One region of the Ectobacillus sp. JY-23 genome, then DNA from elsewhere that is predicted to be linked to it. Evidence: a T-box and tRNA genes for the amino acid it is inferred to sense, from the RefSeq annotation. Region 1 holds a T-box; the other regions hold tRNA genes.
The links. The T-box of region 1 lies ahead of leuS (leucine--tRNA ligase). A T-box ahead of a tRNA ligase gene usually reads a tRNA of that ligase, here a tRNA-Leu.
Positions count from the first base shown of each region.

Region 2: it encodes a tRNA-Leu, which carries the amino acid that the T-box ahead of leuS (leucine--tRNA ligase) is inferred to sense. The anticodon was not compared.
Region 3: it encodes a tRNA-Leu, which carries the amino acid that the T-box ahead of leuS (leucine--tRNA ligase) is inferred to sense. The anticodon was not compared.

Region 1 is NZ_CP095462.1:1,900,355-1,903,607, reverse strand. It holds gene MUG87_RS09820 (MDR family MFS transporter) at 1-1,102, shown strand, start outside; T-box leader at 1,145-1,360, shown strand; gene leuS (leucine--tRNA ligase) at 1,418-3,253, shown strand, end outside.
Region 2 is NZ_CP095462.1:2,658,342-2,661,594, forward strand. It holds gene cmpA (cortex morphogenetic protein CmpA) at 1-115, opposite strand, end outside; gene MUG87_RS13715 (SprT family protein) at 199-651, shown strand; tRNA gene MUG87_RS13720 (tRNA-Asn) at 871-945, shown strand; tRNA gene MUG87_RS13725 (tRNA-Ser) at 949-1,039, shown strand; tRNA gene MUG87_RS13730 (tRNA-Glu) at 1,041-1,112, shown strand; tRNA gene MUG87_RS13735 (tRNA-Val) at 1,116-1,191, shown strand; tRNA gene MUG87_RS13740 (tRNA-Asp) at 1,197-1,272, shown strand; tRNA gene MUG87_RS13745 (tRNA-Gln) at 1,489-1,563, shown strand; tRNA gene MUG87_RS13750 (tRNA-Lys) at 1,720-1,792, shown strand; tRNA gene MUG87_RS13755 (tRNA-Leu) at 1,799-1,882, shown strand; tRNA gene MUG87_RS13760 (tRNA-Leu) at 1,889-1,971, shown strand; tRNA gene MUG87_RS13765 (tRNA-Arg) at 2,060-2,133, shown strand; tRNA gene MUG87_RS13770 (tRNA-Pro) at 2,139-2,215, shown strand; tRNA gene MUG87_RS13775 (tRNA-Gly) at 2,217-2,287, shown strand; rRNA gene MUG87_RS13780 (16S ribosomal RNA) at 2,351-3,253, shown strand, end outside.
Region 3 is NZ_CP095462.1:3,191,656-3,194,908, reverse strand. It holds tRNA gene MUG87_RS16190 (tRNA-Glu) at 242-313, opposite strand; tRNA gene MUG87_RS16185 (tRNA-Asn) at 318-392, opposite strand; tRNA gene MUG87_RS16180 (tRNA-Ile) at 405-478, opposite strand; tRNA gene MUG87_RS16175 (tRNA-Trp) at 486-559, opposite strand; tRNA gene MUG87_RS16170 (tRNA-Thr) at 566-638, opposite strand; tRNA gene MUG87_RS16165 (tRNA-Phe) at 671-743, opposite strand; tRNA gene MUG87_RS16160 (tRNA-Asp) at 751-826, opposite strand; tRNA gene MUG87_RS16155 (tRNA-Met) at 828-904, opposite strand; tRNA gene MUG87_RS16150 (tRNA-Ser) at 946-1,038, opposite strand; tRNA gene MUG87_RS16145 (tRNA-Ala) at 1,042-1,114, opposite strand; tRNA gene MUG87_RS16140 (tRNA-Pro) at 1,121-1,194, opposite strand; tRNA gene MUG87_RS16135 (tRNA-Arg) at 1,200-1,273, opposite strand; tRNA gene MUG87_RS16130 (tRNA-Gly) at 1,317-1,388, opposite strand; tRNA gene MUG87_RS16125 (tRNA-Leu) at 1,395-1,478, opposite strand; tRNA gene MUG87_RS16120 (tRNA-Lys) at 1,485-1,557, opposite strand; tRNA gene MUG87_RS16115 (tRNA-Gln) at 1,565-1,639, opposite strand; tRNA gene MUG87_RS16110 (tRNA-Tyr) at 1,647-1,731, opposite strand; tRNA gene MUG87_RS16105 (tRNA-Val) at 1,738-1,813, opposite strand; rRNA gene rrf (5S ribosomal RNA) at 1,839-1,954, opposite strand; rRNA gene MUG87_RS16095 (23S ribosomal RNA) at 2,037-3,253, opposite strand, start outside.

The DNA of each region.
Region 1 (3,253 bases):
CTATATTCATAATCATCTTGGTAAATCGTTATCAGTAGCGGGAATGGCCCTGTTGATTAACTCGCTTGCAGGTGTGATTGGGAACCTTGTCGGCGGCATTATGTTTGATAAAATGGGCGGCTACAAATCCATCTTGAGCGGTATTGTAATTACTTTATCAGCGGTGACGGGTCTTGTTTTTTTCCACGATTGGCCGCTTTATGTAGTATGGCTCGGAATGATTGGATTAGGGTCAGGTATGGTGTTTCCATCTATGTATGCGATGGTGGGGGCTGTTTGGCCGGAAGGTGGCCGAAGAGCGTTTAATGCGATGTATATCGGACAAAACGTAGGCGTTGCAGTTGGATCGGCACTAGGCGGCTTAGTTGCTTCCTTCCGTATTGACTATATATTTTTAGCCAATCTAACACTGTATTTTGTATTCTTTATCATTGCTTTGATCGGTTTTAAAGATATGCAAGTCACTGTAGATAAGGTTGAGAAAAAAGTAGAAAAAGGATCCTGGAAGCTGACGTCTTCCTTGCAGGCGTTATTGGTGATGTGCGTTGCGTATGCGATTTGCTGGATTGCTTATGTACAATGGCAGGTTACCATTTCCGCGCATATGCAGGATTTAGATATTAGTTTGCGTTCATACAGCTTATTGTGGACGGTGAACGGAGCGCTAATCGTATTAGCACAACCAGTTGTAACAGCATTTATCCGAAGATTTAACCGTTCTTTAAAACAACAAATTTTAATTGGTACGTCTATTTTTATTGTTTCATTTCTCGTTGTCGGACAGGCAGAACAGTTTAGCATGTTTATGATAGGGATGCTCATTTTAACGATTGGTGAAATGTTCGTATGGCCAGCTGTTCCAACAATTGCCAATGAATTGGCACCTGAAGGGAAAATCGGCTTTTATCAAGGTGTCGTAAATAGTGCGGCAACGGGTGGGCGGATGCTTGGTCCGTGGCTTGGCGGGCTAATTGTCGATTTATACAATATTCAAGTATTGTTTATGGTATTAATGGTAATGCTGTTGGTAGCAATGGCTGCAGCCAGTCTATATGATCATAAGTTAAAAGCAAAGCAAGCAGAAGAAAAAATAGCAGTTTGACGTGGCGAAGAACATGTTTTAGAATAGACTGTAAGCAAATACGCAATGACAGTGACAAGGAGTAGTAACAGGTTGAGCCGGCTCAGAGAGTTGACGTGTGGTGGAAGTCAATCCGGATTTCATTGTGAACTCGCCTTGGAGTTGCAATCGTGAATAATAGTAGTGATTGCCGCTTCGTCCACGTTACGGACTTGAGCGAGTGTCTTTGGGCACTAACTAGGGTGGTACCGCGGGAATTTATAACCTCTCGTCCCTTTTTGGGATGAGGGGTTTTTTGTATTTTTGCGGAGAAATAGATGAATTGGAGGGTATTTTATGAGCTACAATCATAATGAAATTGAGAAGAAATGGCAGGCGTACTGGGAAGAAAATAAAACCTTCCGTACGACTGAAGATACTGACAAACCTAAGTTTTACGCGTTGGATATGTTTCCATATCCATCGGGTGCCGGTCTTCATGTAGGACATCCAGAAGGATATACAGCTACGGACATTCTTTCTCGTATGAAGCGCATGCAGGGCTATAATGTGCTTCACCCGATGGGATGGGACGCATTTGGTCTTCCTGCAGAGCAATACGCACTGGATACAGGAAACGATCCTGCGGAATTCACAGAGAAAAACATCAATACATTCCGCAATCAAATCAAAGCACTTGGATTTTCCTATGACTGGGATCGCGAGGTAAATACGACAGATCCAAATTATTATAAGTGGACACAATGGATTTTCTTGAAATTATACGAAAAAGGCTTAGCTTACGTTGACGAGGTAGCAGTAAACTGGTGTCCGGCACTTGGCACTGTATTGGCGAACGAAGAAGTTATTGATGGCAAGAGCGAGCGTGGCGGTCACCCGGTAGAACGCCGTCCGATGAAGCAGTGGGTATTGAAGATTACAGCGTACGCGGATCGTTTATTGGAAGATTTGGAAGAGCTGGATTGGCCGGAAAGCTTGAAGGAAATGCAACGTAACTGGATTGGCCGTTCTGAAGGCGCTGAAGTCCACTTTCAGGTAGATGGTACCGATGAGAAATATACGGTGTTTACAACACGTCCTGATACATTGTTCGGTGCAACGTATTCTGTATTGGCACCTGAGCATGCGCTGGTTGAAAAAATTACAACACCAGAGCAAAAAGAGGCAGTGCAGGCATATTTAGATCAAGTAAAAACGAAAAGTGATTTAGAGCGTACAGACTTGGCGAAGGATAAAACAGGCGTTTTCACAGGGGCTTATGCCATTAATCCGGTGAACGGCGCAAGAATGCCAATTTGGATCGCCGATTATGTACTTGCAAGCTACGGCACTGGTGCCATTATGGCAGTACCAGCACATGATGAGCGAGATTATGAGTTTGCGAAAAAGTTTAATTTGCCGATTAAAGAGGTTGTTGCAGGGGGAGACGTTACAAAAGAGCCTTATACAGGCGATGGTGAACATATAAATTCCGACTTCTTAAACGGCTTGAACAAGGAAGAAGCTATTACAAACATCATTACTTGGCTAGAAGCAAATAAAATGGGTGAGAAAAAGGTAACGTACCGTCTACGTGACTGGTTGTTTAGCCGTCAGCGTTACTGGGGTGAGCCAATTCCTGTCATTCATTGGGAAGACGGTACGATGACCGCCGTACCAGAAGAGGAGCTTCCATTAGTACTGCCGCAAACGGATGATATTCGTCCTTCTGGTACAGGCGAATCACCACTTGCTAACGTGGCAGAATGGGTGAATGTAGTAGATCCGATAACTGGTAAAAAAGGTCGCCGTGAAACAAATACAATGCCGCAATGGGGCGGAAGCTGCTGGTACTACTTGCGTTATATCGACCCGCACAACAACGAACAGCTTGCTGATCCTGAAAAGTTAAAGCAATGGCTGCCAGTTGATATTTATATCGGCGGCGCTGAGCATGCGGTACTTCACTTATTGTACGCTCGCTTCTGGCATAAGTTTTTGTACGACTTAGGTGTGGTACCGACGAAGGAGCCATTCCAAAAATTATTCAACCAAGGTATGATTTTAGGCTCCAATAACGAAAAAATGAGTAAATCCAAAGGAAACGTTGTAAATCCTGACGATATTGTAGCAAGCCATGGTGCAGATACGCTTCGTCTATATGAAATGTTCATGGGGCCGCTTGAAGCCTCT
Region 2 (3,253 bases), 760 kb from region 1:
GGCCCTCCTTTTTTAGTCTTTTATAATAAAACCAACACTCATTGAGCAGCTTAATTTGATAGCGATTTTTCTCATAGTACGCTCGCTGAATCTGTTTTTTCATCCAAGTCGGCATGGACAAATCCTCCTTTGTCGGTATACGATAATTACAAATAGTGTATGCACGTGACAAATGCGGAGTGAAAGGACGAATGTGATTTGGATGAATTACAGCTACAGAAGGTAACAGAAGACATTTCGCTTCGTTATTTTCAGAAGCCATTTCAACACCGAGCTGTTTTTAATAAACGTTTAAAAACGACAGGTGGAAGGTATTTGCTGCAAACACATAACATCGAGTTAAACCCTCATTATTACGAAGCTTTTGGAAAAGAGGAGTTAATAGCAGTTATTAAACATGAGCTATGTCATTATCACCTTCATCTAGAGGGGAAGGGGTACAAGCATAGAGACGCTGACTTTCGTAAGTTAATGAAGCAAGTAGGGGCACCTCGGTTTTGCAAAACTATACCTAGGAAGACTGTGGGCAGAACGCAAAAGCTATACACATACGAGTGCAGCTCTTGTCGTTTGCGGTACCAAAGAAAACGAAAAGTGGACACAATGCGTTATGTGTGTGGTAAATGTAAAGGTAGGCTCATAAGTGTATAAAAAGGTGTTGACAGTTAGGTTTAAATTCAGTATATTATAAACGTGTCACCTAGTAAGGACACTCAAATTTATTCCGCAATAGCTCAGCGGTAGAGCACGAACGAATATGCTTCCTTGCGTATTCATCAGCGTACTGACCGAGCGGCTTCTTGCATCGACTTCCTGAGGTCAGGACGATCGGCTGTTATAAGAAGTAATGTTGCGTATCTAATTGATTATTCCGCAATAGCTCAGCGGTAGAGCAATCGGCTGTTAACCGATAGGTCGTAGGTTCGAATCCTACTTGCGGAGCCATACAGAGAAGTACCCAAGTGGCTCAAGGGGCTCCCCTGCTAAGGGAGTAGATCGCGATAGCGGTGCGAGGGTTCGAATCCCTTCTTCTCTGCCATGGCCCGTTGGTCAAGTGGTTAAGACACCGCCCTTTCACGGCGGTAACACGGGTTCGAATCCCGTACGGGTCATATGGAGGATTAGCTCAGCTGGGAGAGCATCTGCCTTACAAGCAGAGGGTCGGCGGTTCGATCCCGTCATCCTCCACCATTTAAGGTCCCGTGGTGTAGCGGTTAACATGCCTGCCTGTCACGCAGGAGATCGCCGGTTCGATCCCGGTCGGGACCGCCATTTAAACTACTGCCGTCAAGCAGTTGTTTTTTATTGTTTAGAGTGGTATACTATCCCTTATCTGTTTTAGAAGCATCCTAACATAAATAAGATGGTCGATGATTTATAGTTGTTTTTCATGTAGCTAGTCGAAAGAACAAAAGCTGAAACAAACAAAATCATCTCGTGATATTGCTTTAGTAGCAGATTTGAAGTATATTTACAAAAACTTTTCGATGGGCTATCGCCAAGCGGTAAGGCAACGGACTTTGACTCCGTCATTCGTTGGTTCGAATCCAGCTAGCCCAGCCATTATTATGAGCCATTAGCTCAGTCGGTAGAGCACGAACGAATACGCTTCGTAGTATAGCTACAGCGCACTCATCGAGCCGCTACTTGACTCAGCTTTCTGAGATGAGGGTGTCGTTTTCAAAGCTATAAGCCTGTAACGAATGCTTTCATTATTATGAGCCATTAGCTCAGTCGGTAGAGCATCTGACTTTTAATCAGAGGGTCGAAGGTTCGAGTCCTTCATGGCTCACATTTTGCGGATGTGGCGGAATTGGCAGACGCACCAGACTTAGGATCTGGCGCCTTCGGCGTGGGGGTTCGAGTCCCTTCATCCGCACCATTTTATGCGGTCGTGGCGGAACGGCAGACGCGCTAGGTTGAGGGCCTAGTGGGAGCAATCCCGTGGAGGTTCAAGTCCTCTCGGCCGCACTTAAAAGTTTTTGAAAAAAGTACTTGATTCAATGTGGAATGTATGATATATTAATCAAGTCGCCAAAAACGACAAACTCAATAATGTGCGCCCGTAGCTCAATTGGATAGAGCATCTGACTACGGATCAGAAGGTTATGGGTTCGAATCCTTTCGGGCGCGTTTTACGGGAAGTGGCTCAGCTTGGTAGAGCACCTGGTTTGGGACCAGGGGGTCGCAGGTTCAAATCCTGTCTTCCCGACCATGCGGGTGTAGTTTAATGGTAGAACTTCAGCCTTCCAAGCTGATAGCGTGGGTTCGATTCCCATCACCCGCTTTAGTTCTTTGAAAACTGAACGAAGTACAAAACGTCAACATTTATTTTAGCTAGACAAACACTTTTATGGAGAGTTTGATCCTGGCTCAGGATGAACGCTGGCGGCGTGCCTAATACATGCAAGTCGAGCGGACCTCTTCGGAGGTTAGCGGCGGACGGGTGAGTAACACGTGGGTAACCTGCCTGTAAGACTGGGATAACTTCGGGAAACCGAAGCTAATACCGGATAATTTTTTGAACCGCATGGTTTAAAATGGAAAGATGGTTTCGGCTATCACTTACAGATGGACCCGCGTCGCATTAGCTAGTTGGTGAGGTAACGGCTCACCAAGGCGACGATGCGTAGCCGACCTGAGAGGGTGATCGGCCACACTGGGACTGAGACACGGCCCAGACTCCTACGGGAGGCAGCAGTAGGGAATCTTCGGCAATGGGCGAAAGCCTGACCGAGCAACGCCGCGTGAGTGATGAAGGCTTTCGGGTCGTAAAACTCTGTTGTCAGGGAAGAACAAGTACGAGAGTAACTGCTCGTACCTTGACGGTACCTGATTAGAAAGCCACGGCTAACTACGTGCCAGCAGCCGCGGTAATACGTAGGTGGCGAGCGTTATCCGGAATTATTGGGCGTAAAGCGCGCGCAGGCGGTCTTTTAAGTCTGATGTGAAAGCCCACGGCTCAACCGTGGAGGGTCATTGGAAACTGGGAGACTTGAGTGCAGAAGAGAAGAGCGGAATTCCACGTGTAGCGGTGAAATGCGTAGAGATGTGGAGGAACACCAGTGGCGAAGGCGGCTCTTTGGTCTGTAACTGACGCTGAGGCGCGAAAGCGTGGGGAGCAAACAGGATTAGATACCCTGGTAGTCCACGCCGTAAACGATGAGTGCTAAGTGTTAGAGGGTTTCCGCCCTTTAGTGCTGAAGTTAACGCATTAAGCACTCCGCCTGGGGAGTACGGCCGCAAGGCTGAA
Region 3 (3,253 bases), 1.3 Mb from region 1:
TAAAGACTATATTAAAACCTGACGTTGCTAATTGGCACTTGTTGATGGGAGTGAGGCGGATGGAACACATGTGGGAAAAGTGAGTAAAGGAGAGACGTTGCAGGCGAATAGCGCCGAGTCGACTCCCTGACTGCCCGCGGAAAGCGAACAAACCTCCATAACGGAAATCAGCAACGAACTTTCACAGAGCCTAAATAAAAATATACAAAAAAAACCAGTGCGAATGCACTGGCTTTTGGTATGACCCGTACGGGATTCGAACCCGTGTTACCGCCGTGAAAGGGCGGTGTCTTAACCACTTGACCAACGGGCCTTAATGGCTCCGCAAGTAGGATTCGAACCTACGACCTATCGGTTAACAGCCGATTGCTCTACCGCTGAGCTATTGCGGAATATATCACTAATGGGCCTAAATGGACTCGAACCATCGACCTCACGCTTATCAGGCGTGCGCTCTAACCAGCTGAGCTATAGGCCCACGTGTTTGGCAGGGGTAGTAGGAATCGAACCCACACCGGAGGTTTTGGAGACCTCTGTTCTACCTTTAAACTATACCCCTAATCGATGCCGGCTAGAGGACTTGAACCCCCAACCTACTGATTACAAGTCAGTTGCTCTGCCAATTGAGCTAAGCCGGCTTATAAAGAAAAGTGATATGTAAATTAAGAAGTGGCTCGGGACGGAATCGAACCGCCGACACGAGGATTTTCAGTCCTCTGCTCTACCGACTGAGCTACCGAGCCATAAAAATGGCGGTCCCGACCGGGATCGAACCGGCGATCTCCTGCGTGACAGGCAGGCATGTTAACCGCTACACCACGGGACCTTGGTTGCGGGGACAGGATTTGAACCTGCGACCTTCGGGTTATGAGCCCGACGAGCTACCGGACTGCTCCACCCCGCGACAATCATGAATTATTTAATTTACCATTCATATAAAATAAATGGCGGAGGAAGAGGGATTCGAACCCCCGCGCGGCTCTCACCGCCTGTCGGTTTTCAAGACCGATCCCTTCAGCCGGACTTGGGTATTCCTCCGTATGGAGCCTAGCGGGATCGAACCGCTGACCTCCTGCGTGCAAGGCAGGCGCTCTCCCAGCTGAGCTAAGGCCCCATGAAATCGGGAAGACAGGATTTGAACCTGCGACCCCCTGGTCCCAAACCAGGTGCTCTACCAAGCTGAGCCACTTCCCGTATAACGCGCCCGAAAGGATTCGAACCCATAACCTTCTGATCCGTAGTCAGATGCTCTATCCAATTGAGCTACGGGCGCATAAACAACTGTATATATTTTGTGTGATATAAAATACAGTATAAGCGGAAGACGGGATTCGAACCCGCGACCCCAACCTTGGCAAGGTTGTATTCTACCACTGAACTACTTCCGCATATATTGGTGCGGGTGAAGGGACTCGAACCCCCACGCCGAAGGCGCCAGATCCTAAGTCTGGTGCGTCTGCCAATTCCGCCACACCCGCAAAATGTGAGCCATGAAGGACTCGAACCTTCGACCCTCTGATTAAAAGTCAGATGCTCTACCGACTGAGCTAATGGCTCATAATTATGGCTGGGCTAGCTGGATTCGAACCAACGAATGACGGAGTCAAAGTCCGTTGCCTTACCGCTTGGCGATAGCCCATCAAAAATGGTGGAGGGGGACGGATTCGAACCGCCGAACCCTGAGGGAGCGGATTTACAGTCCGCCGCGTTTAGCCACTTCGCTACCCCTCCGATATATGGTGGAGGATGACGGGATCGAACCGCCGACCCTCTGCTTGTAAGGCAGATGCTCTCCCAGCTGAGCTAATCCTCCGTAAAAAAAGCCCAAATTGGGCATTGCCTAGCGACGTCCTACTCTCACAGGGACAAGGTCCCAACTACCCTCGGCGCAAAAGAGCTTAACTTCCGTGTTCGGTATGGGAACGGGTGTGACCTCTTTGCCATCATCACTAGACATATGAAGGCATGTTCCTTCAAAACTGGATAACAAGTGTATAATCTAGCTTCAGCTTGCTAAACGCTCGCTTCTGCTTTTTTTGGTTAAGCCCTCGATCGATTAGTATCAGTCAGCTCCACACGTCGCCGCGCTTCCACCTCTGACCTATCAACCTGATCATCTTTCAGGGATCTTACTAGCTTGACGCTATGGGAAATCTCATCTTGAGGGGGGCTTCATGCTTAGATGCTTTCAGCACTTATCCCGTCCGCACATAGCTACCCAGCGATGCCCTTGGCAGAACAACTGGTACACCAGCGGTGCGTCCATCCCGGTCCTCTCGTACTAAGGACAGCTCCTCTCAAATTTCCTGCGCCCGCGACGGATAGGGACCGAACTGTCTCACGACGTTCTGAACCCAGCTCGCGTACCGCTTTAATGGGCGAACAGCCCAACCCTTGGGACCGACTACAGCCCCAGGATGCGATGAGCCGACATCGAGGTGCCAAACCTCCCCGTCGATGTGGACTCTTGGGGGAGATAAGCCTGTTATCCCCGGGGTAGCTTTTATCCGTTGAGCGATGGCCCTTCCATGCGGAACCACCGGATCACTAAGCCCGACTTTCGTCCCTGCTCGACTTGTAGGTCTCGCAGTCAAGCTCCCTTATGCCTTTACACTCTTCGAATGATTTCCAACCATTCTGAGGGAACCTTTGGGCGCCTCCGTTACATTTTAGGAGGCGACCGCCCCAGTCAAACTGCCCACCTGACACTGTCTCCCGCCCCGATAGAGGGGCGCGGGTTAGAACTTCAATACAGCCAGGGTAGTATCCCACCGACGCCTCCACCGAAGCTGGCGCTCCGGGTTCATAGGCTCCTACCTATCCTGTACAAGCTGTACCAAAATTCAATATCAGGCTACAGTAAAGCTCCACGGGGTCTTTCCGTCCTGTCGCGGGTAACCTGCATCTTCACAGGTACTATAATTTCACCGAGTCTCTGGTTGAGACAGTGCCCAAATCGTTACACCTTTCGTGCGGGTCGGAACTTACCCGACAAGGAATTTCGCTACCTTAGGACCGTTATAGTTACGGCCGCCGTTTACTGGGGCTTCGGTTCAAAGCTTCGCTTGCGCTAACCTCTCCCCTTAACCTTCCAGCACCGGGCAGGTGTCAGCCCCTATACTTCGCCTTGCGGCTTCGCAGAGACCTGTGTTTTTGCTAAACAGTCGCTTGGGCCTTTTCACTGCGGCTCTCGCTAGAGAGCACCCCTTCTCCCGAAGTTACGGGGTCATTTTGCCGAGTTCCTTAACCAGAG